Regions from separate parts of the Streptococcus mutans genome, predicted to be linked through region 1. Evidence: predicted binding sites of a transcription regulator. Region 1 holds the regulator's gene; the other holds the start of a gene.

Evidence for each region. The regulator HrcA, encoded in region 1, represses chaperone genes, less so after heat shock. The targets are predictions, from matches to a motif close to TTAGCACTCNNNNNNNNNGAGTGCTAA.
Region 2: the regulator HrcA is predicted to act here: its motif matches at 11,528-11,554, upstream of groES (co-chaperone GroES).

The regions. Positions count from the first base shown of each region.
Region 1 is NZ_AP019720.1:83,157-99,538, reverse strand. Features, by position in the region: gene FNL60_RS00545 (CTP synthase) at 1-882, opposite strand, end outside; gene rpoE (DNA-directed RNA polymerase subunit delta) at 1,016-1,600, opposite strand; partial or broken gene FNL60_RS10440 (IS982 family transposase) at 2,225-2,962, shown strand; gene tig (trigger factor) at 3,102-4,385, opposite strand; partial or broken gene FNL60_RS00525 (formate/nitrite transporter family protein) at 4,623-5,440, shown strand; gene FNL60_RS00520 (mechanosensitive ion channel family protein) at 5,658-6,515, shown strand; gene FNL60_RS00515 (TIGR01440 family protein) at 6,686-7,249, opposite strand; gene FNL60_RS00510 (ECF transporter S component) at 7,295-7,759, opposite strand; gene FNL60_RS00505 (bifunctional hydroxymethylpyrimidine kinase/phosphomethylpyrimidine kinase) at 7,746-8,513, opposite strand; gene truA (tRNA pseudouridine(38-40) synthase TruA) at 8,503-9,252, opposite strand; gene dnaJ (molecular chaperone DnaJ) at 9,554-10,687, opposite strand; gene dnaK (molecular chaperone DnaK) at 11,215-13,053, opposite strand; gene grpE (nucleotide exchange factor GrpE) at 13,428-13,967, opposite strand; gene hrcA (heat-inducible transcriptional repressor HrcA) at 14,010-15,044, opposite strand; gene FNL60_RS00470 (glycoside hydrolase family 32 protein) at 15,219-16,382, opposite strand, start outside.
Region 2 is NZ_AP019720.1:246,726-263,107, forward strand. Features, by position in the region: gene pepA (glutamyl aminopeptidase) at 1-492, opposite strand, end outside; gene FNL60_RS01295 (DUF4651 domain-containing protein) at 552-860, shown strand; gene FNL60_RS01300 (thioredoxin family protein) at 838-1,167, shown strand; gene ytpR (YtpR family tRNA-binding protein) at 1,164-1,790, shown strand; gene FNL60_RS01310 (MarR family winged helix-turn-helix transcriptional regulator) at 1,879-2,310, shown strand; gene FNL60_RS01315 (rhodanese-like domain-containing protein) at 2,310-2,666, shown strand; gene FNL60_RS01320 (single-stranded DNA-binding protein) at 2,753-3,148, shown strand; gene FNL60_RS01325 (sugar ABC transporter substrate-binding protein) at 3,564-4,526, shown strand; gene FNL60_RS01330 (sensor histidine kinase) at 4,526-5,848, shown strand; gene FNL60_RS01335 (response regulator transcription factor) at 5,848-6,528, shown strand; gene FNL60_RS01340 (extracellular solute-binding protein) at 6,521-7,828, shown strand; partial or broken gene FNL60_RS01345 (hypothetical protein) at 7,894-8,097, shown strand; gene FNL60_RS01350 (PTS sugar transporter subunit IIA) at 8,130-8,561, shown strand; gene FNL60_RS01355 (PTS system mannose/fructose/N-acetylgalactosamine-transporter subunit IIB) at 8,579-9,073, shown strand; gene FNL60_RS01365 (PTS mannose/fructose/sorbose/N-acetylgalactosamine transporter subunit IIC) at 9,443-10,294, shown strand; gene FNL60_RS01370 (PTS system mannose/fructose/sorbose family transporter subunit IID) at 10,296-11,132, shown strand; gene FNL60_RS01375 (hypothetical protein) at 11,156-11,452, shown strand; gene groES (co-chaperone GroES) at 11,574-11,861, shown strand; gene groL (chaperonin GroEL) at 11,973-13,601, shown strand; gene FNL60_RS01390 (zinc ribbon domain-containing protein) at 14,246-15,949, shown strand; gene FNL60_RS01395 (RluA family pseudouridine synthase) at 15,969-16,382, opposite strand, start outside.

The sequences.
Region 1 (16,382 bases):
AGCAATCTTAGTCTTTTTCTTGAGATTCATAACCTTATCAACCATTGCTGACCATTCGGTCATATCGGCAACAGGCACATCCAGTTTTAAGTGATCGCAAACAATCTGATCCATATTTTGTGCTTGAAGATTTAACGGAATTTGATAAAGATGATCCACATCAAGTGATTCAATAACAGCTTCTGGAGCAACATCACAGAATTGAGCTAATTTATTTTTAATACCTTGTCCGGCTGGCTGTTCTGTCCGAATAACAAGCATATTAGGTTGAATTCCCAAACCACGCAGCTCTTTAACAGAGTGTTGGGTTGGTTTTGTTTTCATTTCTCCTGCAGCTTTGAGATAAGGAAGCAAAGTCGTATGAATATACATGACATTATCAGCACCCACATCAGCTTTCATTTGACGAAGGGCTTCAAGGAAGGGCAAGCTTTCAATATCACCAACCGTACCACCAACTTCAGTGATAATAACATCTGAGTCTGTTGTTGTAGCTGCACGTTTAATTTTTTCTTTTAGAGCATCTGTAATATGGGGAATAACTTGAACAGTTGCTCCAAGATATTCACCTTTACGTTCTTTACGCAGAACCTCGCTATATATCTTTCCTGTTGTAACATTTGAATATTTATTCAGATTAATATCAATGAAACGTTCGTAATGTCCAAGGTCAAGATCAGTTTCAGCACCATCATCAGTCACATAAACTTCACCATGCTGATAAGGACTCATTGTTCCAGGATCAATATTAATATACGGATCAAATTTTTGAATGGTTACTTTAAGCCCACGATTTTTCAAAAGACGTCCAAGACTTGCAGCAACAATTCCCTTACCAATTGACGAAACGACACCACCTGTTACAAAAATATATTTTGTCATTAAATGCTCCTTTGTTTTATATTGTGAGGAAAATGAAAAAATGCCCCCTACAAGTAGAGAGCTTATTCTGACCTCAAAAGAGGTGCCCAATAAATAATATAAACTATCTTATGAATTTTGTCAATGAAGAAATTTATTCTCCTTCTTCATCTTCCTCATCATCAGAATAATCGTCATCTTCTTCATCTAAATCAACATTTTCGTCTAAATCTTCATCTGGAATGATTTCATTGATTTCAGAATCATAGGATTCAACCTCGGACTTTTCATCATCTGGATCTTCCTCATCATATTCTGTATTCTCTTCAGCGGTATTAAAACTTTCATCTTCAGGATCGTCATCACTGTAATCAATAGCATCCTCATCACCATCCATAAAGGCATTAACACGTTTCCTCTTATGTTTTGGTGCACCGTCTTCATCTTCTTCAAGTGTCACAATCTCTTCATCAATTTCATCAATACCATACCAAGATCGCAGACCCCATTTGTTTTCACCAAGTGGGATAAAGCTGCCATCTGTGTTTAAGTCTGAATAGAAAAACGGTAAAGCTTCACGAATGTCTGCATCTGACTTTTCTAAATAAACTTGAATAGCATTAACGAGATCACTAAAATACATTTCTTTATCTCGGCCACGTTCTTCTAAAATGGCACGGGCAACTTCAATCATTGACAATTCATTTTTTTCTTGTCCAGCAAATACTTCTAATTCCAAAGTGGTTCTCCTTATCATAATCGGTCAAGGCTAAATCCCCACAATAATCCGATTATCTATAATTATCGTTCCTTACTATTTTACGCTAAAATGTATTATTCGTCAAAGGTTAATTCTTCTTTCAAAACTGATAAAAGGGAAGTATCTTTATTTAAAATCCTAAGATAGTAAATCTCATCAAATCAACTATCACAAATTACGCATAATGCCCACCAGTCTTTCTTTGTAACAATAATGCAAAAAGCCGTTCGAAATAAAAAACTAAGTACGAATATTTTACAAATAAAATATTTCAGATTGAAGACAAACCTATTTTCCAACGTAAAAAAATTTTGAGCTCTGCAAATTTCAATTTAAATTTTTCTTATTTGCGAGCGAAGCGAGCTTTAAACGAGATTTTCCGCCGTGATAAAAGTGCCTGAAACTTTAAAGTTTCAGGCACTCGGAAGATTTGAGACCTTAGGCTCAAATCTTAGGTATGGAATTCCGAAGGAAGTCGCTACCGTCCGTATCACCTAAGGAAAGTCTCAAAAGAAGACTTTTTCTACATTCTCTTTTTTTGAAATACAGGTTTTTTAAACACAAAACAAGATATGAACGCTGCTTTTTATCATATTATTATCCATGGTGCTAGTTATGAAACAATTAAAGGCAATGTTTTCTTGCTATTATCGACGCTATGCCTCTACAGAACTGGCGCAGCGTCGAAATATCAATCATTGTAAAATTAGCAACAGCTCCATTCTTGTCCTTTTAGCGCTTCAAGTTGAACTTGACAGCAAATTCCAATACTGATTTTATTGACTATGTCAAGTGTTGCTTGTGAAAACCGGCTTAGAGCGAACCCGATTCTACCGAAGAGCTCGGTATCTTATTCCTTTATTAAGGTGAATTTATCAAGGCATGACGGGGCCATTTGATTAGGACGATATCGTCATCATGGATAGCTTTCCGCTAGCCGTTTGTTCGCCAGCTCGCAATTATAAGGTTCGTATTTGGCTGTTGCCTATAATCCTTCAAAAGAGATGTGGTTTTACGGCTTTAAAGCCCATACGCTGGTGACCTGTCAGGATTTATTTGAACTATGTCGTGACACCAGCATCTGAGTGGCCGAAGAACTGCTTGAGAACACAATCTTTCCCGTTTTTTAGCTGACTGAGGTTCCCTTAGTGAGGCCTTAAAACAATCTCTAACACAGAAAGGCTACTGTTTTTGGACTCAAATATGGCAAAAGCTAAACAGCATAATCAGGGGAGGATCAAAGCCGAAAGACTAACCATTGAAACACAATTCTCAGTTCTATGTTCTGAGTTTGATATGGAAAGACCATTAGTGAGAAGTTTAGAAGGTTTGGGGCTTTGATTAGAACAGGTTATCTTTGCTTATAGCCTAGGATTTTTACTAGCACCACGGGTATATTATCCTTAATACATTAGATCATAAAAAATCACATTTTTTGCACTCAAAAAGCCAGATGTTTCTCCCATCTAGCTTTTATTTTTTATTTAACTTTAGCAGAATCAGTAATAACGTTAACCGCTTTTTTCATTGCAATGTCATGTTTGAGCATATCTGGTGAAAGAAGAGAGCGCACTTGCTCAGCTTCCATCTTGTATTCTGTTGCAAGATCAGAAATTTCTTTTTCAATTTCTTCATCTGTCGCTTCAAAGCCTTCTGCTTTAGCAACTGCTTCAATAACAAGGTTTGTTTTTACGCGTTTGTCAGCATCCGCTTCGTATTGCTTGCGAAGATCCTCTTCAGTTGTACCTGTCAATTGGAAGTACATCTCTGATGAAATCCCTTGGCGCTGCATATTACCCATGAATTCTTGCATCGCACGTTGGACCTCATCATGAATCATTTCTTCCGGCAATTCAACGATTTCAGCATTAGCGACCGCTAAGTCAATAGCTGCTGCTTCAACAGCATCATTGTATGCAGTCTCTTTAGTAGCTTCCAGTTCCTTACGATACTTAGCTTTTAGTTCATCCAATGTTTCAACTTCTTCATCAATATCTTTAGCCAATTCATCATCAAGTTCTGGAACTTCCTTGGCCTTAACTTCATGAATAGTCGTTACGAATGTTGCATCTTTGCCTGCAAGATCAGCAGATTGGTAATCTTCTGGGAAAGTAACATTAACCTTAACTGTCTCACCAGCCTTTTTGCCAACCAATTGATCTTCAAAACCTGGTATAAACTGACCAGAACCAAGTTCAAGCGAGAAATTATCGCCTTTACCACCATCAAATTCAACACCATCAACTGAACCAACAAAGTCAATCACGACAGTATCACCTTCAACTGCTGCATCTTCTTTAAGAACCAGTTCAGCTAAATTATTGCGTTCACGTTCAATTTTTTCATCAACTTCTGCATCAGTAACCTCTTTTGATTCTTCTACTGATACTTCAAGATTTTTGTAATCTCCAAGCTTTACTTCTGGTTTTGTTACAACTTCTGCTGTAATTTCCCAATCCTTACCTTTTTCCATTGACTTAACATCAACTTTCGGCTGAGTGACAACATCAAGTTTTAATTCAGCAACGGCTTCTTCATAAGCTGCTGGTAAAATACTGTTTAAAGCCTCTTCATAAAGAGCCTCTTCTCCAAATTTTTGATTAAAAACAGTACGTGGCATATGACCTTTACGGAAACCTGGTGCTGTTAAATCCTTTTTAACTTTATTAAAGGCCTGATCAAGAGCTGGTTTGATTTTATCTTGACTGATCGTAAATGTAACAACACCACGATTGGTAGCTTTGTTTTCAAATGATGTAGACATGAAGTCATTTCTCCTTAAAATTTATTTGCCTTTCCAGTGTATCATATTTATTGCTAATTTGGAAGTTTTTTTCTTTTTGAAAAACTTCCAAACTCTCTGAAAATAGCAATTAAAGTTAGTTTCTTTCATAAAAGAAGAGGGTTTTATGAAATCCTTTTCATTTTAGTTTAAAAAAGGTATAATATAAGCAAATTTATCCTAAAAAATAACAAATTAAAATTTAGAAAGGTACTATTTATGACTGATACAACTATTACAAGCACTTTTTATGAAAAAATTGCTTCCGCCTGTCGCAAAAAAGAGGCACTTTTTGATGAAAACCTTGGCCGTTACGCTCTGCGTTCCATGTTTGCTGGTGCTTATTTGACAATGAGTACTGCAGTCGGTGTAGTTGCAGCCTTGCAGCCGATGTTATTTCACAATTCTCACTTGCCTTTGGACGATTTGCTTTTGCTTTTATTTTTAGTTTCGGCTTGGTTTATGTTTTGCTCTTCAATGGTGAGTTAGCGACATCAAACATGATGTTTCTCTCTTCAGGAGCTTACTACAAACACATCTCTTTCAAGAAAGCCATAACCATTTTATTGACATGTACTTTTTTCAATTTAATCGGTGCTATCATTTTAGCTTGGCTCTTTAACCAATCTTTCTCTTTTGCTCAATTGACACATAAAAGCTTTTTAGTTAATGCCGTTCAAACCAAATTAGCTAAGAGCGATTGGCAAAACTTCTTTGAAGGCATTACAGCCAATATGTTTGTCAATATTGCGATTTTAGGGTACATGCTTCTTAAAGAAGAAAGTGCCAAAATTACTATTGCTCTTTCGGCTATCTTTATGTTTGTCTTTTTAATCAACGAACACTTGATCGCCAACTTTGCCTCATTTATGCTGGCAGCTTTTAGTTCTGTAGAACACATTAAAGGACTTGAATTTTTCAATGTTATCCGTCAATGGATTATTGTTTTCTTCGGTAACTGGATTGGTGGCGGCATCTTTATCGGTCTGGCTTATGCTTGGCTTAATCAGACTAAAACGCCGCATAAAGAACAATAACCTATTAAATAAGCCAGTAGGCATAATAACTTGATTCATGGCTTTCAAAGGTGTTATTGTTTTTATTAATCTGCTTTGAAAGCCTTATGATATGTTATTGTACTGATGAAGTCAATTTCATTGCTCCCATTTCCCATCTCAAGCAGAATTGAGAGCCAAATTAATTCTTGTAGGATTCACATTTCCCTATTTTTTCATTTTTTGATAAACTAAATTTATGAAATTGATTACTTCTTATTTTGGCCGTTTTAACTTAGAAAACCTCTTATTTGAATTTGCGTCAAAACTATTGTCCCTTCTGCTCCTACTCATTGTTTTTATTATTGCTAAAAGAGTTATTAGTTATCTTTTTGAAAAAACAATTGCAAGATCCACTGCTCTAGCTAGATATAGCCAAGGCCGACAAAAAACCTTGATTAAGCTTTTTCATAATATCATGGATTATAGTCTCTATTTTCTGTTGATATATTGGATTTTAGCTATTATTGGTCTGCCTGTTTCAAGCCTTCTAGCTGGTGCAGGTATTGCAGGGGTGGCTATTGGTCTTGGTGCTCAAGGATTCCTTTCCGATCTGGTAAATGGCTTTTTCATTTTGTTGGAACGTCAGTTTGATGTTGGAGATTCCGTTAAATTAAGAGCAACAACGGGTTCAATCTCTGGAACAGTCTCTAGTGTTGGCATCCGAACCACACAAATTCGTGATTTTGATGGCACTCTGCATTTCGTCCCCAATCGCAATATTACCATCGTCAGTAATTTGTCACGCGGTGATATGCGAGCACAGATAGATATTCCTATCTATGCTAATACTAATCTTAGACAAGTAACTACCATTATCAAGCAAGTCAATGAAGACAATATCAGTCAGTTTCCTGAAATCGTTGGTGTTCCTAATATCTTAGGAGCAACGACCTCTCCCGTCACAGGTCAAATCGTTTTTCGAATAGATATTTTTGTTCAAAATAGCAAGCAAAATCATATTTACTATACTTTTTATCGCCTCTATCAAGAAGCATTGCTGGCAAACCATATTTCCCTGCCAACAGCTAATACCATCTCTATTGCTAAAAAATAAGAAGGCTATTATCACAAATCAACAACTAGAAAATAAATGTAGGTCAAACGCCTACCACTACCGTTGATAATAATTTCCAAAACAGACCACAAACGCTAAAAGCCCTCATTAGAATGATTTCTAATGAGGGCTTTTAGCTTATTCTTATTTCCAAATTCATTTTTACAATTTTAAAATTTACGAATAGGATCTGGCTGATAGCTAGCACGGCTGCCACCGATTAACTTAGGCCGACTGGCAAGAGCCGTTAAATGAGCACCCTCCAGTTCTCTTAGGAGAGGACGCAAAGGAACTTGGACGCGTTTCACGTGCATACCAATAGCAGTATCTCCAATATCAAGACCTGCATCAGCTACAATTTCTTCAACTTCCACAGGATCTTTCATGTATTTAAAAGCTGCTAGTTGACCACTGCCGCCAGCATGAAGATTAGGCAGGACATTTACAATTTCCAAATTTCTTTTATCAGCTAACTCTCGTTCAACCACAAGAGCACGATTGAGATGCTCACACCCCTGAACCGCTAGGTAAATTCCTCTGTCATTGAGATAAGTAAGAATCGTCTTAACAATAACTTCTCCGATGTCAAGATTAGAATTCTTCCCAATTATACCACCGGCAACCTCACTGCTGGACAGACCTAAAACAAAAATCTGTCCTTTCTTGATGTCGCTTCGTTTAATCAGATCTGCTAGAACAATTTTCGTTTCTTCGGCTAAGTTTTCTAAATCCATTTTCAACCTCTTTATTTTCGTTTATCATCACTAAATCAGAAATGATCAAGGCTTCACGCGCCTATAGGCAAGGCTAAGCGTATAACCAACAAACATACCAAAAAAGTTTTGCAAAATATTTCCCCAAGCACCGGCAATTGAAGCTCCTAATCCATACATAGGAATGGAACAGAGCAAATAAATACTAATCATAGACAGGGAAGCTAAAGCCAGACCTAAAAATTGTTTTTTCCCAGTCCAACCAGCAAAGTAACCTTGTGAACCATGCGCCAAAAAACTGATAAACATCCAATTAGGGTAACCGGCAATCAAATCAATTAAAAAACCAGATAAACCACCAACAATCGCGGCTTCTTGGGAGCCTAGATAAAAGGCTGTAAAATAAATACCTGCATCTAATAAAGTTAAAAAGCCAGTTGGTGTCGGAATTTTAATAAATAACCCAAAAACAACGCTTAAAGCTGTTAAGACAGCTAAAAGACTGATTTCTTGTAAATTACTGTTTTTCATAATGTTGATTGACTCCGTATTGATCTGAATGCTGAATAGCCTGATAGACAAATTCTTTGGATACTTTAACTGCTTCTAAAACGGACTTACCTAACACTATTTGACTGGCAATGCTTGATGCAAAAGTACAGCCTGCACCGATATTGTTATTTGCCAGCAAAGGATAATCCAAAACTTCCATCTTTTCACCATCAAAAAAGACATCTATCGCTCGTTTTGAACTCAGTCTCGTGCCTCCTTTAACAACAACATTTTTAGCACCTAAATGATAAAGGCATTTGGCAGCTGCCTTCATATCATCAAGATTTTTTATCGGCATTTGCGTCAATAATTCAGCTTCAGCCAAATTCGGAGTAATAACAGCAGTATGAGGGAAAAATTTTAAGAGTTCATCCCTCAAAGCACTAACCTCTACATCATGACTTTCTTTACAAACCAAGACAGGATCAAGTACTACTGGAAGATCGTCATGTACCTTAACAAAATCCAAAGCCTGCTCTGCTATGTCCACATTAGGCAAAAGACCAAGCTTAATACCTGAAAGCGGCACATCTTTGAGACTACTGAGCTGATGGCCAAAAACAGTGTTGTCTGTTGCAAACACTTCAAAGCCTTTATCAGTCATTGCTGTTAAGCAAGTCACTGCTACAAAACCATGTAAATGATGGCTTGTGAAAGTTGCTAGATCTGCATGAAGCCCACCTCCACTAAAAATGTCGTTACCTGAAATAGCTAAAATATACTTAGTCATCATAAATAATCTCCTTAAGATAAAGTCCATTGCTTGCAGCTGTCGGACCAGCTAGACTGCGGTCCCCAGATTCTAAAATTCTGTCAATTTGGTCAATCGGCATGCGGCCATTGCCAATTTTTAATAGGGTTCCAACCATATTTCTGACTTGTTTGTAAAGAAAGCCACTTCCTGTAAACGTAAAAATGAGAAATCCAGTCTTGTCGTCTTTTTCAACAGTAGCACGGCTGATTGTTCTAATCTTGTTTTCCACGCTAGTACCAGCCGCTGTAAAGCCAGTGAAATCATGGGTTCCACGTAATTTTTTAATAGCCGCTTTAACAACTGAAAAATCCACTTTATACGGAAAATGGGTGGCATAATGGCGCATCAAAGGATTCTTAGGTCTCCCCAAATCTACTAAAAATTCATAGGTTTTGCGATGCTTTTGGTAACGAGCATGAAAATCATCTGCTACTTGTTCAACCTGAATAACATCAATATCATCTGGTGTCTGTGTATCAAAGCCAAAACGCAGTTTTTCTAAATCCCTTTGCTGCGGCAAATCAAAATGAATGACTTGACCATAAGCATGCACACCCGCATCTGTTCGGCCAGCCCCATGTATCTTAACAGCCTGCCCGCTATTCAAACGTAAAAGAGTCTTTTCAATTTCCTCTTGCACTGTTCTCATCTGCGGCTGCCTTTGGAAACCCGAAAAATTAGTGCCATCATAGGAAATAATCGCTTTATACCGTATCATAAGAAAAATTATAGCATGACAATTATCTAAGAACAACACACAATCAGAAAAATTGTATGGGGACAGGGTTGGTTAAATCTTCTTTTTAATCAAAGCATTAATTTAGCTTAACTTGTTTATATACTTAACATAGCAACTGCTGTGGATATCACTGCCAATTGTCATACTGTCTGCCGCTAACTTACACCTGTGACTGCCTATTCTGTCCTACCTAGGATTCGCCGATTTTTTATGAGAAACAAAAAAGCAATCGTAATGACTATGCCCAAGCCAACTGCGATTGCTCTTATATTAACACATTCTACATCTCATCAAAAGCGTCCTTGACTTTATTAAAGAAACCTTTTTTCTTAGGATGAACAGGATTTATACCACTAGCCTTAGCAAAATCTTGCAGGGCCTCTTTTTGGGCATCATTAAGTTTTGTTGGAGTAACAACATTAACAGTAACGTGCTGATCTCCCTGTCCATTTCCACGCAAACGCGGAGCTCCTTTACCTTTGAGACGGAATGTCTTACCTGTCTGGGTACCTGCTGGAATAGCGAGTTCAACATTACCATGAACTGTTGGTACTTCAACAGTATCACCAAGTGCAGCCTGAACAAAATTAATGTCCATACTATAGTAAATGGTTGAACCATCACGTTCGAATTTATCACTCTTGAGAACATTGATAATGACAAAGAGGTCACCATAAGGGCCGCCATTAAAGCCAGCTTCCCCTTGTCCTGCCAACCGAATTTGCTGACCGGTTTCAACACCAGCAGGAATCTTGACAGAAACTTTATGGCTTTGCTTTTCATGACCCGTTCCATGACAAGTTGGACAAGGCTCTTTAATTTCTTGGCCCGTTCCATGACAAACATCACAGGTTACTTGACGACGCATCATACCAAGTGGCGTTTGGGTATCCATATTGATAACACCTGAACCATGGCATTTGCTACAAGTAACAGGACTAGTTCCTGGTTTAGCTCCAGAGCCATTACAAGTATGACAGCTTGCTTCACGATTATAGTGCACTTCTTTTTCTGTTCCAAAAACAGCTTCTTCAAATTGTAAATTAACACGATATTGAAGATCATCACCCTGACGGGGTGCATTAGGATTCCTAGAGGCTCCGCCGCCAAAGAAGCTTGAAAAGATATCTTCAAAACCACCAAAGCCCGAACTATCAAAGCCACTAAAACCACTACCATCACCAAAGCCGCCATTAGCTCCAGCTGGACCGTACTGATCATAAGCAGCACGTTTTTGTTCATCGCCTAGTGTATCATAAGCCTCTTGAATTTCCTTATATTTTTCCTCCGCACCTGGTTCTTTATTAATATCTGGATGATATTTTTTAGACATCCTGCGATAGGCTTTTTTAATTTCGTCTTGTGAAGCGTCCTTTGAGACACCAAGACGATCATAATATTCTTGATTGTTCATATAAGATATTAAGCCGTTAAGCGACTCAAAGAAAAATAGGAAATCCAACGAAGATACCAGGGTATCTAGGAGGTATTTCTCTTTTTCACAGAGTCGTAGGCGTATTCAGTTTCATTCAAAATGATTAGAATGCACCAACCTAACGCCTGTGTTCAGTTACAAACACTTTTCCTTTCCGCTATTTTTATTTCTAGGAATTGAAGATCGGGTTCAGTTCCTTTCTTTGAAACTTAGAAGGTTGTAATATTTTGAGGACTTGTGCTGAACAACTCAGCAATTCCTTTTTGCATCAGCCATATTCCAAAAACAGAGGCTGGTTTGCAACCTCTGAATTTAATTTGGGCTTATAGTCATGACGTGAGATTTTCGAAATGATACTTTTCGAAAATCAGGCTAGTAAGACGTTTGGGACATTCGCCAAATAACAATTGCTGTAGAGAAAGACAATCACTTTAGTAATTAGTCATTCTTAACTACCTCACTCTCCTGATTTTCAAGCTCGGGATAAAATAGTCCACTGAACTATTTTATTTCTCCGTAAACTCTCCATCTACAACATCGTCGCCGCCCTTGTCTGATGAATCAGAATCAGATGATTGAGCTCCCTCTTGGCCTGCTTGTGCTTGTTGGGCGGCGGCAGCTTGTTCATAAAGTTTCATGGCAAGAGCTTGAGCTTTTTCATTAAGTGCTTCAAGTTTAGCCTTCATATCGTCAAGGTTACCTGATTCTTGGGCTTTCTTCAAGTCATCAAGAGCGACCTGAGCGGCATCACGTTCAGTATCGAAACCTTTTCCTTCAGTCTCTTTGATAGTTTTTTCGGTTGTAAAGATAGCTTGATCAACCTCATTCTTAAGATCAACTTCTTCTTTACGCTTAGCATCAGCTTCAGCATTTGCTTCAGCATCTTTCATCATTTTATCAATTTCTTCATCAGTAAGACCTGAGTTAGATTGAATGACGATTGTTTGTTCTTTTTGAGTTCCAAGGTCTTTAGCCTTAACAGATACGATACCGTTCTTATCAATATCGAATGTGACTTCGATTTGTGGCACACCACGAGGCGCAGCTGGAATATCTGTCAATTGGAAACGGCCAAGTGTTTTATTGTCCGCTGCCATTGGGCGTTCCCCTTGGAGAACATGGATATCAACGGCTGGTTGGTTATCTGCAGCTGTTGAGAAGACTTGTGATTTAGAAGTTGGGATTGTTGTATTGCGATCAATGAGTTTAGTAAAGACACCACCCATTGTTTCGATACCAAGTGACAACGGCGTTACGTCAAGAAGAACGACATCTTTGACATCACCAGTGATAACACCACCTTGAATGGCAGCCCCCATAGCAACAACTTCATCTGGATTCACTGATTTATTTGGTTCTTTGCCAGTTTCAGCTTTAACAGCATCTACAACAGCTGGAATACGTGTTGAACCACCGACTAAGATAACTTCATCAATTTCTGACAATGACAAACCAGCATCTGAAAGGGCTTGACGAACAGGAGTTTTAGTACGTTCAACTAGATCGCGTGTTAAATCATCAAACTTAGCACGAGAAAGGCTCGTTTCTAAATGAAGGGGTCCTGCTTCACCAGCGGTAATGAAAGGTAAACTGATTTGTGTTGATGTTACACCTGAAAGATCTTTCTTAGCTTTTTCAGCAGCATCTTTCAAGCGTTGAAGAGCCATCTTATCAGTTGATAAATCAATACCATTTTCTTTCTTGAATTCTTCAACCAACCAATCAATGACTTTTTGGTCAAAGTTATCACCACCAAGTTTATTATCTCCAGCAGTTGCCAAAACGTCAAAGACACCGTCACCTAATTCAAGGATTGATACGTCAAAAGTACCGCCGCCAAGGTCGAAGACTAAAATTTTCTCATCTTTATCTGTTTTGTCAAGGCCATAAGCAAGTGCTGCAGCTGTTGGTTCGTTGACAATACGTTCTACTTCAAGACCAGCGATTTTACCAGCATCTTTAGTTGCTTGACGTTGTGCATCGTTAAAGTAAGCAGGAACTGTAATAACGGCTTTTTCGACTTTTTCACCAAGGTAATCTTCCGCATAACCTTTCAAATATTGCAGAATCATAGCTGAGATTTCTTGTGGCGTATACTCTTTGCCATTAGCTGAAACTTTTTCAGAAGTCCCCATCTTAGATTTGATGGAAAGAATTGTTTCTGGATTAGTCACTGCTTGACGTTTAGCAGCATCACCAACAATGATTTCACCATTTTTAAATGAAACTACAGAAGGAGTTGTACGGTTTCCTTCGGGATTAGCGATAATTTTGCTTTCAGTTCCTTCAAGAACTGCAACTGCTGAGTTTGTTGTACCTAAATCAATACCAATAATTTTAGACATAATAATGATACCAAGAACGCCGAAAATGCAACTGAAAATTAGGAAACCAACGACGCATTCAATGAGTGCTAGGCGGTTTATCTATTTTCCGAAGTATTGGTTCGGGTTCAAATCCTTTCTTAATTCCTCTTTAAATTTTTTTCTTTTTTGCTATTTCCCTTAGTGGTGGAGATATGAGCAACTCCCTTTCGGGATTTCATCACTTATTTTTGAGACTGAAGTCCCAAAAAATCTCCTTGTTCCAGTAGCGCAAGCTACTGAAACTTTCACCACATCGGGAAATATCGCTGTAGTTCGCTTCGCTCACTGTAGGCAAAGCTGAGCTCATGTTTTTAACTTTTTTCATAGTTTACTGTCGTTTCGGACAAATTGTTTTAGTTATAGACAACTACCATTGCCGGTCTTAACAAACGTTCATGGAGCTGATACCCTTTTTGAAGGACTTGTGCAATACTATCTGCTGGATGGTCATCATCTGCATCAAGAGTCTGCACAGCCATATGCAAATTAGGATCAAAATTCTCAAGTTCAACCTCTTCCACACCTTCTTCTTTCAAAGCCTGAATGAGACTCTCCTGAACCATTTCCAATCCTTTCTTGACATCATCTGTCAAACCTTCAACAGCAAGAGCACGTTCAAGATTATCAAGTGAAGGCAAGATAGCTTTGGCTAAATCCTGAGAGCGATACCTCTGCAAACTTTGTCGCTCTTCATTAGCGCGACGCTGAATGTTTTGCATTTCAGCATGAGCACGCAAATATTTATTTTCAAAATCTTCAGCTCTCTCAAGTGCTTCTTGCAACTCCTTGTTTTCAGAAGTTTCTTCAGCGACTTCTTCTACGGACTCTTCAGTTGTAGGCTCAGTTGCTTCTACTTCTTCCTTGATCTCTTCTTTTTTATCTTTTTTCGACAAGGCTTTACCTTCTTTCTTTATATTTTAAGATACAAATCATCCCTAATGAACCTCGTAATGATTGCTATTGAGATAACGATAGAAATCGCCTAGTTTTACAGCTAAAACACGACTAATAACATTAATCAAGCTTATTGTTCTTTGATAATCCAAATCTACTGGACCAATTACGGTCAAAATTCCAAACCCTCTATAAGGAATAAGAAATTTCTGACTGATAACGGTTAAATCTGCTAAACTCTTTTCTTTACTATCAGCAACTTGAACTCGATGAAGTTCATCTTCAGGTAGGCTTTGACGAATTTCAAGAGCTACTGATTGTAGATTTTCCAAGAATTGATAAGTGTCAAGTCCAGCAAATTCCAAAGTTTTAATTTTACCAGAGATAAAAACTTCTTCTTGAAAAATAGGATTAAAAATGTGATCAAATAGATCTAAAACATTGTCCGTTCGTGGAAAATATTTCTGAATAATCTGCGGCAGCTCCGTTCGTAAACGATAATGAATATCTAGAACCGTTTGATTTAAAAAACGTTCCCGAGCTATTTTAGCCACTGTCATTAAATCGCTGTCCAAAAAATTTTTGGGAATGGCAAATTGCACCGTTACAGGACTGGCTTCATCTAGAGTCAAAACAGCTAAAGCATCATGATTGCTAAGCTTAACAATATCAAAAGTAGTCAAACGTTGCTTTTTAGGCTCCACATCCAAAATCAGTGCTGTATAGCCAGTCAGATTCGCCAAAACATCACTGGCTCTTTGTAGAAGATCCCCTAAACGAAAAGCTTCAAAATCAAATGCCTTAATGACTTGATAAACATCCTGTTCGTCCAAACTGTCTGGATTCAAAGAATGTTCAACAAAATAACGAAAGCCTTCTTGACTGGGCAAACGACCGCTGGAGGTGTGCGCCTTCTCTAAAAGTCCTAATTTTTCTAAAGCTGCCATATCATTTCTGATGGTAGCACTGCTTGATGCAATTGAATTCTGGAGTGTTTTAGACCCAATGGGCTCATGTGTCTTGGTAAAAAGCTCAACAATCAAATTGAGAATATCCTTTTGACGCTGGGTAATCACCTAAGTCCACCTCCCATCTTTAATCAATAGAGTTAGCACTCTTAACAGACGACTGCTAACTTCATAATTCCATTATACTCCATTCCTAATTTCTGTCAAGAGAAAAACACAAAAAATTAGCACTCTTTCTACTTGAGTGCTAAAAATCCGACTTAAGACTTAGTTTTATTGCTGTTACGTTTCCAAATTAGCTAAATCTGCCTGTAAACGGTTGCTTCCACTAGTCTCAATAACGATATCCATATCACTGGCAGTGGACAATTTGACCATGGAGTAGGTCTGACCATTCGGCAGAGCAAATTCCAAGCTGCTTTTGTCAGCTACGAGATAAATATTAAGTTCCTTTTGCCCATTCCAGTGGCTATCAACAACATATGAGCGTTCATAATTCACTTTTTGGCTGCCAATTATTTTAGAACTGGTTCTTTTTACCTCATAGTAACCATTATCAGTATTGTAGTCAAGAGACACTTGGGCATCTGCTTGTTTGAAAATTAAACGAATATGTCCGTTTAGGGTTGCAGCATTAGCTTGAAATTTCAAAGATAGTTCCTGTGAATGCCATCTTGATACCGATAATAAAGTTTTATGGTAGCCATCATCAGCAAGTTTTGCCGTATCAGCGTTGCTTTGGTAGCTAACAGTGTTTGTTCTAGAGTTGTTATTTTTAAGGTAAGACTCCAAAACATATTTATCATCTCTTTTAACCATTGTAATATCTCTAGCTGAACTAACGGAACCTAAATGTTTGGATTCTTGGCCTTGATCATCAAGAATCTGCCCTTGCAGGTAATCCCAATTCCCCATCCAAGCTATACTCTTAACGACACGATCGCTTTCTTGATAAAAGTTGGCACCGTAATAGTCTGAGCCTTGATCCAAACGTTCTGCATTTTGCTCTGGCACAAAGTTTCCTTGAGTATCTAAATGACCAACCATATAATAAGTTCCTGTCGTCGAACCATATTGGTAACCATTTGCACCAAAAAAGAGAACATGTTTCGTCGTATTCGTGGCAGAATCATAAAAAGTTTTTAAATTTGGGCATTCCACAAGACCTAAGTCTTTTCCCCCTAAGGTATATTGATTAAGGACAGTCGCCCCTTGATAAGCCCAATTTTTCCCATCTGAACTAGCATAGGTCCCAATTTTATCACCCTCAGCTAGGTACATCATTAACCTTTTGGAATTAGAATCATACCAAATGTAAGGATCTCGCGCATTTTGCTCTTTTGTTTGTGAAGTCATAACTGGCTTACCATTATTGTAAGGCTGGTAGCTGCTGCCATTATCTAACGAATAAGCGACATATTGATGTTGACCTGTATCAGTATAGCT
Region 2 (16,382 bases), 160 kb from region 1:
TTTAGGAATAATGATATCACCTGGGGTTATGCCAAAGCTTTCAGCTTCTGTTTTATCAGCAAAACCGCCATCAAAAACAATATCTTCGACCTTGGGTAAAGAAGCTCCGCCGTTATTACCACGTAGAAAATGTGGTGGGACAGAACCTGAAATAACAGGAATCGCCTGTTCAGTGCGTGTATAAAGGGTGAAGCGTTGTGAACTAATAACCAGAGGATTCCAGCCACCGATAGCCACCGCGCGCAAAGTGCCATCTTCTTTAATATCGCTGACCATAAAACCAACTTCATCCATGTGAGCAGCGACCATGACACGAGGAGCCCTTTCCAACTTACTATGTTTGATGCCAAAAAGGCCACCAAGACCGTCCGTTTCAACTTCATCAACGAAAGGCGTCATTTTTTGGCCTAAAAAGTCACGGATCTTGTGCTCATAACCGGCAATGCCATCAAGTTCGGTGATTTCTTTGATTTTGTCAAATAATTCCGTCATATTTAACCTCAATTCTATACGTTCTATTTTAGCATGTTTTATGATAAAATAAAGAGGTTATGGAAAGTAAAAACTTCAAACTTGCTTCAAGTGCTTGTCTTATAGGAATAGGCGGAGCAGTTTTGCTTGGAACGGTTGTAAAAAAACAATTGGAAGAAAGAAAGCGTGAACGTATTAAGGCAGAGCTTCGCCAGTTTTTTAATCAGTTGGGTGAGATTGCTGTCCTCTACGTCAATGAATTTGAATCTAACAAAGATACGATACGAGGTGGTCTTGTCATGAATGATGAGACTATCTATCTTTTTACTTATGAGAATGGTCAGATAAGTTATGAGGAGGATAAACGTGATTGTTCCAAAAACGTATGAAGAATTGGCCGCTTATCTTGAAAAGCCTGACAAGCTTGTCCTTTTCTTTACAGCAGATTGGTGCTCTGATTGTCAATTTATCTACCCAGCCATGCCTAAAATTGAGCTGGCAAATCCAGACTTTCTTTTTCTTCGTGTAGACCGTGATAATTTCATGGAAATCGCGCAACGCTGGCATATTTTTGGTATTCCAAGTTTTGTTGTCGTAGAAAATGGTAAAGAAATTGGCCGTTTAGTCAATAAATCACGTAAAACACAAGCAGAGATTAACAGCTTTTTGGCTGAATTAACAGAGGAGAAATTATGATTTTTACATATAGTAAAGAACACGTTGGAGATGTTCTTATGGTTATTGTTAAAGATAGTAAGGGCGCCAAGTTAAACTGTGAACGCAAGGGTAAGGTGACTCGTATTTTTCTTGAAAAAAATAAGGAGACAGTGGCTTGGAATATTTTTGCGGTATCAAATTTGCTTGATCTTAATGGCAATGGACAGGTATTTTTGACAGATGAAGAGCTGGCGGTTTTAAATGCTGAACTTGCCAAAGAAGGTTTTGAAGAAAAATTAGAAAATGATGCCGCAGCTAAGTTTGTTGTTGGTGAAATTGTAGAAATGGTTGCTCATCCAGATAGTGATCATCTTAATATTTGTCAAGTTAAGATTGCTGAGGACAAGACTGTCCAAATTGTTGCTGGTGCACCAAATGCCAGAGTAGGATTGAAAACCATTGTTGCTCTGCCAGGTGCCATGATGCCAAGCGGTGGTCTCATTTTTCCAGGCAACTTACGTGGCGAAAAGAGCTTTGGCATGTTGTGTTCTCCTCGCGAGTTAGCTTTGCCTAAAGCTCCTCAAAAGCGTGGAATTATTGAATTAAGTACAGATGCTGTTATAGGCCAAGCTTTTGATGCTGGGAAACATTGGAAAGGGTGAGAAAAAACTTCGTCATGAAATGACGAGGTTTTTTCTTGCAGGAATTCTTTTTTTGTTATATAATCAATTTAACTGATAATCAGAAAAGGTGATTATATTGAAATTAGAAGATTCTTGGGGATTTCAGATTAGTAAGATTGCTCAAGAGATGGACAGTCAATTTTCGAAGAAGCTAACAAAATATGATATCGGTTCCAGAGAATACGGTATTTTGTTGACAATTCATCAATATGCACTGTTAACACAGCTTAAGATTGGTGAACTGAACAAGGTTGATCGTACGACAATTGGGCAGCTTGTTGATTTATTAGAAAGAAAAGACTTTGTGGCGAGACAAAAGAATCCAAAAGATAGACGACAAAATTTACTAGTTTTAACTAAAACAGGGCGATCTTTGGTTGAAGAAATGTGGCAGGAAATGAAAGAGATAGAAAAAGACGTTCTTAAGCATTTGTCTGCTAAACAAAAAGAAACGCTTTTAACGATGGTAAAAGCAATTAGGAAAGGAGAGTTGAACTGATGGATAAACTTGCATTTTTAGAAATGTATCTTGATTTATATAGGAATTATTTTACAGTTTTGGAGGCCATGAAAGCAGAAAATCCGGAAATTGTGGTGTTAGATATTAGAAATGCTCCATCACAGATTAAGAAAGAGCAAATTAAAGGAGCAAAGGTTATGCCAGCTAAGGACTTAGCTAATCATTTGACAGAGCTTGATAAAAATAAAACCTATATTGTCTACGATTGGAATGGCGGCAGTGTTTTAGGTAAGCACGCCTTATTTATTCTTTTGAAGGCAGGATTTAAAGCATATGAATTAGCAGGAGCTTTTGAAGGATGGAAAGGCATGCATTTGCCAACAGAAAAATGCTGACATAAGATAATTGTAGATTTTTTTAATTTTAGCATTGTTTTTCTTTCTTTTTTGCGAATACTAAGATAGGAGGAAAAAGATGTATTATGTATAATAAAGTTATTTTGATTGGTCGTTTAGTTGCGACACCTGAAATGGTAAAAACACCAAAGGATAAGTCTGTTACGCGCGTGACACTGGCTGTCAATCGGCGATTTAAAAGTCAAGATGGGGAAAAGCAGGCTGATTTTGTCAATGTTGTTCTTTGGGGCAGATTGGCAGAAACAATAGCTTCCTATGGTAGTAAGGGAAGTCTCATCTCTCTTGATGGAGAATTGCGTACCCGTAAATATGAAAAAGATGGCGTCACTCATTTTGTGACTGAAGTTTTGGGACACTCCTTTCAATTACTGGAAAGTCGTGCTCAACGTGCTATGCGTGAAAATAATTCTGAAAATGATTTGGCCGATTTGGTTCTGGAAGAGGAGGAACTCCCTTTTTAAAATTTCAAGTCAAAAGTAGGGTTTAGGCTATGAATTTTCTAAGACTTACCATTGAAATAAGATAAAAACCTAATCTCTGCAAGTTATTCTATTGTTTTATTTTATTCCTAAATGATCAGGAGATATTATATTTTAGATTTTAAGAGTTTCTAAAACACAATAATTAAGCAGAAAAAGAAACTTGTGTAGTTACTAGCTAAAGTAAGAGAGTGATTATAGTTCAATCTTTATTTTTTGGACTGTAATCATTCTTTTTTAGTTCAAATAAATGATTTTATTTTCTAACTATTAAATAAATTGGTTAAGGCGAGAAGAGTTTTATTGACTTATAAGAGGGGCGTTTGCCAGGAAGTAATGAAAGTGTTAAACTAATGAAAAAGATTTGTTTGAAAGATAAAAGAATACGGAGGAAGTAATGAAAATACAGAGTTTAGTGAAGTCTCTAGCCTGCCTTTTTGTTGTGCTAATTATTTCAAGTCTGTTTTTTTATTATAAAGAGGAACCTGTTTTTCCAAGGCAAACTAAGATTGGTGCTACTTATATGACAATGAATAATGATTTTTATAAGTATCTCAATGCTGAAGTGGAAAAAAATGTTAATGAGCAACACGATTTACTTTATACGCGGGATCCGGCTCTTAGTATTAAAAAACAGGTTGAACAAATTCGGTTTTTTATTAAGGAGAGAGTTGATGTTATCATTATTAATCCAGTTGATGGTAATAGCAAACTCTTGATTAATAGTCTTAAAAGAGCTAGAAAGCAAGGTATTAAAGTTATTGCAGTAGATAGTCAGTTTAAAGATAATTCTGCTATTAACACGACCATTGTCTCAGATAATTATAAGGCGGGTGTACTGTGTGCTCAAGAAATGATACGAAAACAAAAAGGTGCTAAAATTCTTCTTTTAGAGCATCGTAATGCTTTATCTGCTACAAGTAGGATACAAGGCTTTCTTGATACCATTAAAACGCATAAGGACTATCAGGTTGTTGCACGAATTGATAGTTTAGGACAGACAGAAATTGCCATGCCTAAAGTAAAAAAACTTATTGAAAATGGTTTAACATTTGATACTGTCATGGCGCTCAATGATAGAGCAGCCATAGGTGCTTTAGCAGCAGTAAAAGGTGAAAAATTACCAACTAATCCTTATATTTATGGTATTGATGGTTCACCAGATATGAAAAATCTGCTTTCAGCCACTTCAGAAGTGCAAGCAACGGTAGCTCAATCACCTTATACTATGGGACAGGAAGTTACAAAGGCAAGTCTTAAATTATCTAAGAATCAGACTTATCCTAAGAGAATTGTTGTGCCCGTTGAATTAATAACAAAGAAAACAATCGGGAAGTATGATTTAACAGGGTGGCAGTGATGAATAGTTATAAGTATTTAAAATACAGTCAATATGCTAAGCAGGCTTTAATTTTTATTAATTTTTTGGCAGTTACTTATTATGTTTTTGTTTATCTTTTTGCTAGCAAATATATTGTGGCTAAAAATTTAAGTCATGTTCTTTTGGATAAACTAGATATTGTCCCTATAGCCCCTGAAAATATCTTTTTTACAACACTCTTCTTTTTTGCCATCTTTCTCATTGTCATGTTTTATAGAGAAAGTATTCTTAATAAAAAGGAAGAGATTAATGATTGGTTGATTGTTGCAGAAATTGTCTTAATGATTCTTACCTTTATTTCCTTGCAATTTTCTTACAATGGGCTGTTCCTCCTCGTTTTTGCAGATATTTTTTATAGTTATGCTAATTTTTATAATGTTAAGGAGCAAAAATATTGGCTTCTTTTCATCATTCTAGGCTTTAGTATGCTTTTGATCTCAAATTTCGATCTTTTATCTCTGGTGATGAGACTACCTTCTTTAGATGTTTACATTAGCTTTTTTCCTAGTGGCAGTCGTCTGATTGTTATGTTTATTAAAAACTTTCTTTACTCGCTCAATATCATTGTTTTTCTAATTTCTTTAGTGGCTTATATCATGTATTCAGTAGCTGAAAATCATAAGATAGAAGAAGAGCTGAGGATGGCTGCACGTGCTAATATTGAACTAAATGATTATGTTTCTTTGGCTGAGAAAATCGCTGAGGATAAAGAGCGTAAGAGGATTGCCAGAGAAATTCATGATACCTTGGGGCATGCCTTAACGGGTATTTCAGCAGGAATTGACGCAGTTACTGTGTTAGTTGATTTTGATCCTAATCATGCTAAAAGCCAACTAAAAAATGTGTCAGATGTTGTTAGAGAAGGTATTCAAGATGTTAGAAGGTCTTTAGAAAAAATGAGGCCAGGGGCCCTTGAAAAGGGAAGCCTTAAAGAGGCTTTATTAAAAATGATTGCAGATTATGAAAAATTATCCAAGCTACAGGTCAGTCTGCATTATGATTGGGATAACATTGATTTAGACATTACTAAGGAAGATATTATTTTCCGTGTTATTCAAGAGACTATTACCAATTCCCTTCGACATGGACATGCCCGTCATGTCAGTATCGATATGCTCAATGAGGATTTCTATATTATTAAGATTAAGGACGATGGTATTGGCTGTGAGGATTTTAAATTGGGGTATGGTTTAACACAAATGCAAGAACGGTTAGCTATTATTGGAGGCTATGCGGACTTTGAAAGTGATGATGGTTTTCAAACAATGGTAAGAATACCTAAGAAAAAAGGAGAAGAATAGTGATTAAAGTCTTGATTGCTGATGACCAAGAACTCATCAGAGAATCTTTAAAAATTGTTTTGTCATCCTATAAAGACATTGAAGTTGTTGATGCAGTCGATGACGGTTTTGCGGTTTTAGAGAGTATGAAAAAAGTTCAACCGGACCTTGTTTTGATGGATATCCGCATGCCTAAAATGGATGGCGTTTTATGTACCAAGGCCGTTAAGGAAAATTACCCTAATGTTAAAGTTATTATTTTAACAACCTTTGATGATGATGATTTTATTTTTAAAGCTCTTCAATATGGTGCTTCTGGTTACATTTTAAAGGGGATCTCTATGGAAGATTTATACCAGGCTATTGTAACAGTCAATAAAGGAAATGCCATGATTAATCCAGATGTTGCAACTAAGGTTGTTAAGCTGTTTTCACAAATGGCGCAGTCTAATTCTGCTATTCAAGTACAAGGAAATAGTGTCGAAAATATTTCAAAGGCTGAATGGAAAATTATTCAGCAAATTGGTTTTGGCTTATCAAATAAAGAAATTGCAGCTAAGCTCTTTTTGTCAGAAGGTACTATCCGTAATTACCTGTCGACCATTTTATCTAAATTGAATTTGCGTGATCGAACGCAATTAGCGATTTGGGCAGTCCAAACGGGTGTTACTACTAGACATTTTGGAGATGAAAATGATTAAAAAACGGCTTTACCAGTATAAATTTCACCTATTGGTCTTGTTGGTACTTTTAGGAGCCCTGTTAACCTTATTTCTTGTGCAATCGCGGCAAAAGAAAATCTTGAGATTAGGTGTTTATGCTGGCAGTAGCTGGGATGTACCCAGTGGGAAAGATTATCAATTTTTAGATAGTGTCATTAAACGGTTTGAAAAGGCTCATCCAAATGTTGATGTTCAATATGAGACTGGCATTTTAAAAGAAGATTATTCTTCTTGGCTGTCTAAAAAAATTGTTGAGGGAAAGCAACCAGATGTTTTTATGGTTCCTGAAAATGATTTTAATCTTTTAGCTTCAACAAAAACTTTAGCTAATTTAGATAGTTATATTAAAAAAGATTTGAAACCTTCGCTCTTTTATCATTCAGCCTATAATTCAGGTCAATTTGAAAGGAAACAATTTGCCCTTCCCTTTGAAAGCAATCCTGTTATGATGTGCATCAATAATGATCTCTTAAAAAAAGAGGGAATAGAGTTACCAAACTCTTCATGGACCTTAAACGATTTTTATAGTATTTGTAAAAAAGTTACTAAGGATACAGATGGTGATGGTGTTATTGATCAATATGGCAGTCTAGGTTATGGTTGGGAAGAAGCTTTAGCTGCCTACAATGTTAAATTATTTAATGAAACTGGTACAGAGGCTTACTTTAACACCAAAAGAGTTCGTTCGGCTTTAGCATTAGTCACAAAATTAAAGAGCTTAAATGGTAATTATAATGTTACTCTTAAAGATTTTGATGAGGGTAAGGTTGCTTTTTACCCTATGACTCTAGCTCAATATCGTACTTATAAACCCTATCCTTATCATGTTGCAAAATACTCTTCCTTTTCGTGGTCTTGTGTTGAAATGCCTTCACAAAAACCAAATACGGCGAAGATACAAATTAATACATCTTTATATGCTATGTCGTCCAAAACTTCACAGTCTAAATTAGCTTGGGAGTTTCTTAAACTTTTATGTGCCAATAAGAAATCACAACAGCAATTATTTGAAGAATCACAAGGAGCATCTGTTTTAAAATCAGTAATGAACAGTCAAGCAAGTAAGAACCTTTTGCAAAATGATAGCTTTGGTTCAAAAGCTTTGACTGTTAATACCTTGGACAATATGATGCGAAAAGCGAAAACGACTCCTAAATTTAAATCTTATAATACTATTTATGAAAAAGCAGGCTATCTTATTACCAAATCGTTGGAAGGAAATACTGTAGAAAATGATTTATCTGATATTCAAAAAGAAATTGAAGAAGAATTAAAGTAGGTGAAACAAATAAAAAAACTGGGAATTTAGATAAAAAAATCTAAAAGATACAAAGGCTGTTCTACTTGCTGTCAATAACATCAAAAAGTCTGGAAAAAATTCCCAGACTTTTTGAGCAGTTTCTTTATATTTTGGGTGTTTACAGTATTTTCTTTGATCAGTTTAAAAAATTTAAATCCCTGACAAATGTCATCTGTTGAATGACATTTGTCAGGGATATGAAAATGACAAATGACACTGCAAAAGCGTTTTCAAAAAATGTAAAATAAAAATGAAATAAAAAAGAAAGTAGGGTGTATTCATGAAATACCTATTGCTTGTAAGCCATGGCGGTTTTGCGCAGGGCTTGAAGACTTCTTTAGCTATGTTTGCTGAGGATAAAGTAAGTCAAGTTATAGCTGTCGGATTGGAAAATGGTAAATCAGTAGATGATTTTGCGGAAACTTTTAGACAAGCTCTTTCTAATCTAAAGGATGAGGATTCAGTTGTTGTTTTAGCTGATATTGTCGGGGGAAGCCCTTTGACAACAGCTTGCAATGTTTTGGCGGATTTGGGTAAGTTAGATGACGCCATTGTCTTAGGGGGGATGAACTTACCAATGGCAGTCAATGCTGTTGTTATGAAAGATATGCTTGAAGGTCAGGATTTTGTAACCACTGTTTTGGGTGAAGCTAAAAGTGCCTTACAAGAATTTAGGATAACTTCTGATGAAGAAGATGATGATGATATTTAATAAAAAAGGAGAAGAAAATGACTGTATCATTTGTAAGAATTGATGATCGTATGATTCATGGACAAACTGTAACACGTTGGGCGAAAGAATACCCATGCGATGGTTTAATCGCTGTTAATGATGCTGCAGCAAAAAATAAAGTTTTAATTCAGGCTTACAAAGGTGCTTCAGATAAAAAGACTTTTGTTTGGTCTAAAGAAGCCTTTGCTGCTAAATCACAAAAGGTATCGGATTCAGATAGTCGTTACTTTTTAATTACTAAAAATCCGATTGATATGAAAGAAATTTTGGTTGACCAAGGTTTTGTTCCGGGTGAAGTTAAGGAAATTATTGTTGGTCCTGCCAACGACCGCCCCGGAGCTGTTAAGCTTGGTAATAATCAATCTATAACTCAAGAAGAAGCGGATGCTATTGAAGCAATTGAAAAGGCTGGCTATAAAGTTAAATTCCAACTTCTTCCTGATGTTTCAATTGGTTATTGGTCAGATTTCAAAGGTAAATTTGGTTATTAAGTGTTGAAGTACTCTATCATTAAGTAGGATGGCAAACGGAGTGAGCTTGAGCGAAGGCTTTTCGCAATGATATTCCAAACAGGGTCACTCATGTCCGTACTGCTTTAAAAAAATATCAAAAAGTAAAAAAGAACATGAGCTATGACACTGTGCAAAAAGATAAAGACTGCCTAGATGCTGTCGCACCTTCGTCAGCTTTCCTATTTTGCGGTGTGTCGCTTTACACCTTTGTATCTTAATAAATTGAACACGAGCTACGAGCTGTGTCAAAAAGGTAGTTTCTTCTAGAGTCCTGTGACTCTTCGTCAAAACTCCTATTTTGCCTTTGCTCGTGAACGCTCTTTGTATCTTAAATAAAGGAGAATTATTATGACAATTTCTTGGTTTCAAGCAGCCTTGCTAGGATTGTTTGCCTGTTTGTCTTCAATGCCTGGTCTTGGCGGTACAACAATTGGTAACTATACTTTGGGACGCCCTTTAGTCGGCGGCTTGGTTTGTGGACTTATCCTAGGAGACATTAAGACAGGTATTGTTTGCGGTGTTGCTATGCAACTTGTTTACATCGCTCTTGTAACACCCGGTGGTACTGTTTCTGCTGATGTGCGTGCAGTATCTTATATCGGTATTCCATTAGCAATGGTTGCGATTCATTCTCAAGGTTTATCAGCAACTTCATCAGATGCAGCCAACCTTGCTAAATCAATGGGAACCCTTGTAGGTACTATTGGTACAGTGCTTTTCTATGGTACTGCAACAATGAATCTTGTTTGGCAACACATTGGATGGCAAGCTGTTGAAAAAAGAGAATTCAAGAGACTCTATGTTGTAGACTGGGGACTTCCATGGATCTCGCATATCATCTTTTCATTCATTCCTACATTGATTATGTGTAAATTAGGTGCAGATGCCGTTACTGCCCTTAAGAATGCCCTTCCAATGGATGGTATTCCAATGAAGACTCTCTTTACGGTGGGTTCACTTCTTCCATGTGTAGGGATTGCTATTTTATTAAAACAAATTGTTGAAAAAGCAGTTGACTTTATTCCATTCTTTGTTGGTTTCACTTTGGCAGCTTCACTTGGTTTAAACTTAGTATCATGTGCAGTCATTTCTTTAATTTTTGCAGTACTGTTCTATGAACTTGAAACAATAAAGAATATGAGAGCAACGGCTTCGGCTGAAGCTTCAGATTTCGATGACGATGATGAGGAGGATATTTAAAATGGCTCAAAAGAAAATTTCAAAGAAAACTTTAACGAAATCTTTCCATCATTGGTATTATGGTAATTTGACATGTTTTTCACAAGAACATATGCAAACATTTGGTTATTTGACTTCCATGTTACCAATTGTAGAAGAACTTTATGATAATAAAGATGATCAAGCACGTTCTATGCAAACTTATACAGCTTTCTTTAATACAGAACCACAGTTAGGTTCACTGGTAGTTGGTATTACAGCAGGTCTTGAAGAAGCGCGTTCTAATGGTGCTGATGGTGTAGATGATGAAACAATTAATGGCTTGCGTGCAGGTCTTATGGGACCAATTGCAGGTATTGGTGATTCACTTGTAGTTGGTACTTTAATTCCAATTATTTTGGGAATTGCTCTTGGACTTTCTACTGATGGCTCACCAATTGGTGCCATCTTCTATATCATTGTTTGGAACTTATTGGCCTACTTTGGTATGAGATTTGCCTATTTCAAAGGTTATGAACTTGGTGATAAAGCAGTTGAAGTCTTAGTTGGAACACAAGGACAAGCCATTCGTAAAGCCGTTGCTATTGTCGGTGGTATGGTTGTTGGGGCTGTTGCAGCTACTTGGGTGCCTATCAAAACTGCTCTGGAACTTAAAAATTCTTCTGGGAAGGCTTTCTTGGTTTTACAAAAACAACTTGATGGTGTTTATCCAGGACTTTTAACCGCTCTATTTACCGTCTTTTGTTGGTGGTTAATGGCTAAGAAAAATATGTCTCCAATTAAAGTTATGCTTCTTTTAGTTGTTATTGCTTTTGTTGGTGTTATTACAGGATTCTTTGATCCAGGCTTGAAATACTAAGATTAGAAATGGTTGGAGAGATTATGCTAACAGAAAAAGAATTCATCAAAGGATATGAAAATGAAATCGCTTATCAAAAACATATGATTGAAAACCTAGGACGTTGGTTTACTTTAATGTTTATCATTGCTAGTATCGGTGTCGTTTTGATTTACTTATTCTCAGCTAATCTCGTTGGGTTTACTATTGGAATTGTTTTGACGGCCTTAGGATTCTTAGCTATGTTAGTCTTTGGTTATGGTATTTACAAGGGTCGCCTCAATGTTCAAAAAGTCGTTGATGATTTTGAAGAAAAACTGCGACTTGCCAATTCTAAATAATCTGAAAAAACTTTACCGAAAGGTAAGGTTTTTTTCTTGACTATTTTTGACCAAGTGATACAATAATATATGTAATTAGCACTCAGTATATTGGAGTGCTAAAAATCTATGGAGGTATATTATGTTAAAACCCTTAGGAGACCGAGTGGTCGTACAGTTGAAAGAAGAAAAGGAACAAACAGTTGGTGGTTTTGTCCTTGCTGGTGCTAGTCAAGAAAAGACTAAAAAAGCTCAAGTAGTAGCTGTTGGTGAAGGTGTTCGTACTTTAACTGGGGAATTGGTTGCGTCCAGTTTAGCACAAGGCGATACTATTTTAATTGAAAATCATGTAGGAACGCCTGTTAAAGATGATGGTAAAGATTGCCTTATCATTCGTGAAGCAGATGTTTTAGCAGTTGTAAACGATTAATAAATAGCAGTTTAACTTTATAGTCATTTGAGATTATTTATACACTTTTAGTATTGTAGCGGCAGTACGAATGAAAGTGTTTCATATTATTTAGAAATAAGAGGATTAATTATGGCAAAAGATATTAAATTTTCAGCAGATGCAAGAAGCAGTATGGTGCGTGGTGTTGATATTTTAGCAGATACAGTTAAGGTAACCTTAGGCCCTAAAGGACGCAATGTTGTTCTTGAAAAGTCGTTTGGTTCACCGCTCATTACTAATGATGGTGTGACCATCGCTAAGGAAATTGAATTAGAAGATCACTTTGAAAATATGGGAGCTAAACTAGTTTCAGAAGTTGCTTCTAAAACTAATGATATTGCCGGTGATGGGACAACGACAGCGACTGTGTTAACTCAGGCTATTGTTCGTGAAGGTTTGAAAAATGTGACTGCTGGAGCTAACCCAATCGGTATTCGTCGAGGAATCGAAACAGCAGTTGCAACAGCAGTTGATGAGTTGAAAGCTATTGCACAGCCTGTTTCTGGCAAAGAAGCTATTGCACAGGTTGCAGCCGTTTCATCACGTTCTGAAAAAGTTGGGGAATACGTTTCTGAAGCTATGGAAAAAGTTGGTAACGATGGTGTTATCACTATTGAAGAATCTCGTGGTATGGAAACAGAGCTTGATGTTGTTGAAGGAATGCAATTTGATCGCGGCTACCTTTCTCAATATATGGTAACTGACAATGAAAAAATGGTGGCAGATCTTGAAAATCCTTATTTGTTAATTACAGATAAGAAAATTTCAAATATTCAAGATGTTCTTCCGCTTCTAGAAGAAGTTCTTAAGACAAACCGTCCTCTTTTAATTATTGCGGATGATGTAGATGGTGAAGCTCTCCCAACGCTTGTTTTGAATAAGATTCGTGGTACTTTCAATGTTGTCGCAGTCAAGGCTCCTGGTTTTGGTGATCGTCGCAAGGCTATGCTTGAAGATATTGCTGTTTTAACAGGGGGTACTGTTATTACTGAAGATCTTGGTCTAGAATTGAAAGATACGACTATTGATGCGTTGGGTCAAGCAGCTCGTGTGACTGTTGATAAAGATTCAACTGTTATTGTTGAAGGTTCTGGCGGTAAGGAAGCTGTTGCTAATCGTGTCAATCTCATTAAGTCTCAAATTGAAACAGCAACTTCAGACTTTGATCGTGAAAAATTACAAGAACGTCTGGCTAAATTATCTGGAGGTGTTGCCGTCATCAAAGTTGGCGCAGCAACAGAAACAGAATTGAAAGAAATGAAACTTCGCATTGAAGATGCGCTTAATGCTACTCGAGCAGCTGTAGAAGAAGGAATTGTTGCAGGTGGTGGAACGGCACTTATCAATGTTATTGAAAAAGTAGCAGCACTTGATTTAACAGATGATGCTGCAACAGGTCGCAATCTTGTTCTGCGTGCTCTTGAAGAGCCTGTCCGTCAAATTGCTAAAAATGCTGGTTATGAAGGATCTGTCATTATTGATAAATTGAAGAACAGTTCAGCAGGTACAGGTTTCAATGCTGCTAACGGGGAATGGGTTGACATGATTGATGCTGGTATTATTGATCCTGTCAAGGTAACTCGTTCAGCCCTTCAAAATGCAGCATCTGTAGCTAGTCTCATTTTAACAACAGAAGCCGTTGTGGCGGATCATCCAGCTCCAGAAGCACCAGCAGCAGCTCCCGCTATGGATCCAAGCATGATGGGTGGTATGATGTAATTTAGCTTCTTATCGTGGCAAGTCCGTGAAACGGCTTAATGCTGGTCATTAATATTTTTAAGAGAATCTGGTTAAAGGCTAGGTTCTCTTTGTGTTGTCTAAAATAGTGATAGCATATAGTTAAAAGTGAGTTCTTGCTGTTTGTTATTGCTATAGTTTTTATGGATATTTTATCTTGTAGTTAACCTTGTTACAGTAAAAGGTGCTGTTTCAAATTTTTAAGCGTGTTAATTGTTTAAAAACAGTTGATTTTGATAGTTTTGTTATTATTTTGTTATCATTTAAAAAAAGAAAAAAAGTATAATGCAAAAATACATTAATTTTGACCTATCAACAAAAGAAGTGATATACAGAAGGAGTTAAATTTAGAACCTGTATCACAAAAAAACTATTTTTATTATATGAGATAAGCGCCGTCTTAGTAAAAGAATAGCTTACGCCGTGGTAAAAAGTTATTGAGGTCAGAGACAATATTGAGGGGACTTTCGATATCCTAAGGCTCGAAAATATAGGCATAGGAACTCTTTGAGAAAGTTACTTGCGTACCAAATACTGAGAGCTGACTGACAAAAAAGAAGTCAATCAGATAAGAATAGATTTTCTAAAGTCTATTATAAAATTTTAATTGATTCAAGGAGTTCAAGATGGATAGATTAAAAGAAAAGTGGCAGAAATACTTTAAAGAAGCACAAGAAACAGTGGCTACTCTTGTGGGGAAATTAAAGCAGCAGCTGCAAGATCTTCTTAAGAGAAAACCTATACGTACGACTTTAATTATTATAGGGAGCTTCTTTGTTCTTTTTGGATTATGGGGAAGTATTCATTATTCAAAAGCAGCTACCCTTGATCGTTATTTAAAGGCTAGAAGTGCTTCTGGTCATACTTTTGAAAATATTAAAGAGTATATGGTTTGGGATGATACGAATGAATTGATAACCAACGATGAGGCTCAATATACAAAGTTTTCACGTCTGAAGACAAGTTTAAAAAAACGCAGTCTCCGACAGAAACTATTATCAGCAAAAGCTTCGGATAAACTCTATCTCAAAAGTATTGGCCATAAATTTTTCTTTTTTCCTGATTATCGTCTTGCCATGAAACCATTGAAATTAACATTAAAGACGAATATTCCAGGCTTAGATGTTCTTTTAAATGGTAAAGAAATTGCTACTAGTGATTCAGATAATTATCATGTTACGGTTGCGCACCTACCTATAGATAATTATACCTTTACTCTTGATGGTATCCATAATGGTAAAGAGGTGGAATTTAGTAAAAATTATGATGGTAAACATCAGACGGTTAATATGAACTTAGCCTTCAAAAACTTTACAGTTAAGAGCAATTTATCTGATGGAAATCTTTATTTTGGTAAAAAGAAAATTTCTTCCCTCTCAAATGGACAATATAATGTTGATAATTATCCTATTATGGGAAGCAAATCGGTTTATGTTAAGAAAAATTTTTCAGATGGGACAATCAAGTCTAACAAGCAATCTCTAAAGGATATTGCAGACGGCAGCACAGTTCAGCTTGATGTTCCTAATCAGTTGAATCAGGATACAGCTCAGCAACTATTAAATACTGCTTTTGAAAAATTTTCTGTTCATGCTAGTAATCAACAAGACCCAACAGATTTAAACACGGTTTTTGAAAAGGGTTCTAATAATGATGTTTACAAGGCTTTAAAAGAGAGTATCAAGCAAAAAATGATGGTAGATAGTCGTAAGCCATCTAGCTTTACCATTACTTCGGTCAGTCTCAATGACTTACATCAAACAGGTATGAAAACTTATACTTTATCTTATGCTCTCACTTATGATTATTACTACGATGAAGCGACTGATCAAGAAAAGAAAACGTCAGGTCATTTATTACAAAATATTACGGGACAGATTCAAGTTAAAAAAACAGAGACTGGCTATACCATTCGTAAATCTATTAGTGGTCCGACAGTTGTCAGTGAAGACAATCAGGTGAAAAGTCCGATGCCATTACCAGAAGAATTAATAGGAACTTGGGAAACGAAGCAGGATGATAAGACCATTACCATGACCTTCTCAGAAGATGGTACAGTAATCAAAAAAACGGATTACAAGGATGATAAAAAGGAAGATACGACTAAGACAGCAAAAGTTGAAAAAACAGAAAAGACTTCAGATGGTACTTATCGCTATTACTATCAATCAGGAGATCGTGCTGCTTTTACCGTTTTAGATGATATCGGTGCTAATGATCAATACACTTATGGTGTTAAGATTAATGGCTCCAGTATAACGACTGTCTATTGGGAATCAGGCGATACTAGTGGCAGTCCTAAAACAGGCATTAGCTTAACTAAGAAATAAGTCAGAAAAAAAGGATTTCCTATTTAGGAAGTCCCTTTTCAAATGTTGCAGATGGAGCTTCAACCTTAATTTTTTCAAGTGTAAGAGGATGAGTAAAGGTTAACTGGTGAGCATGCAGCATGAGTCTACCAGCTGTTTGCTGACTGTATAGGGGATCGCCAACAATGGCATGATCATGATAGGCTAGATGGACACGGATTTGGTGGGTTCGTCCTGTTTGAAGTTGGCATTTGATCAGGCTGGTATTATTGGGAAAATGCTTTAAGAGTGAAACCTGAGTGATAGCTGTCTGGCCATGCTTATGATCCACAACTCGTTTACGTCGATCATGACGATCGCGTCCAATTGGCTCTCTATAAATAATTGCACGTTCAGAAAATTGACCTTGTGCTAAAGCCCAGTATTCGCGTTTGATAGACTTATTTTCTAAAAG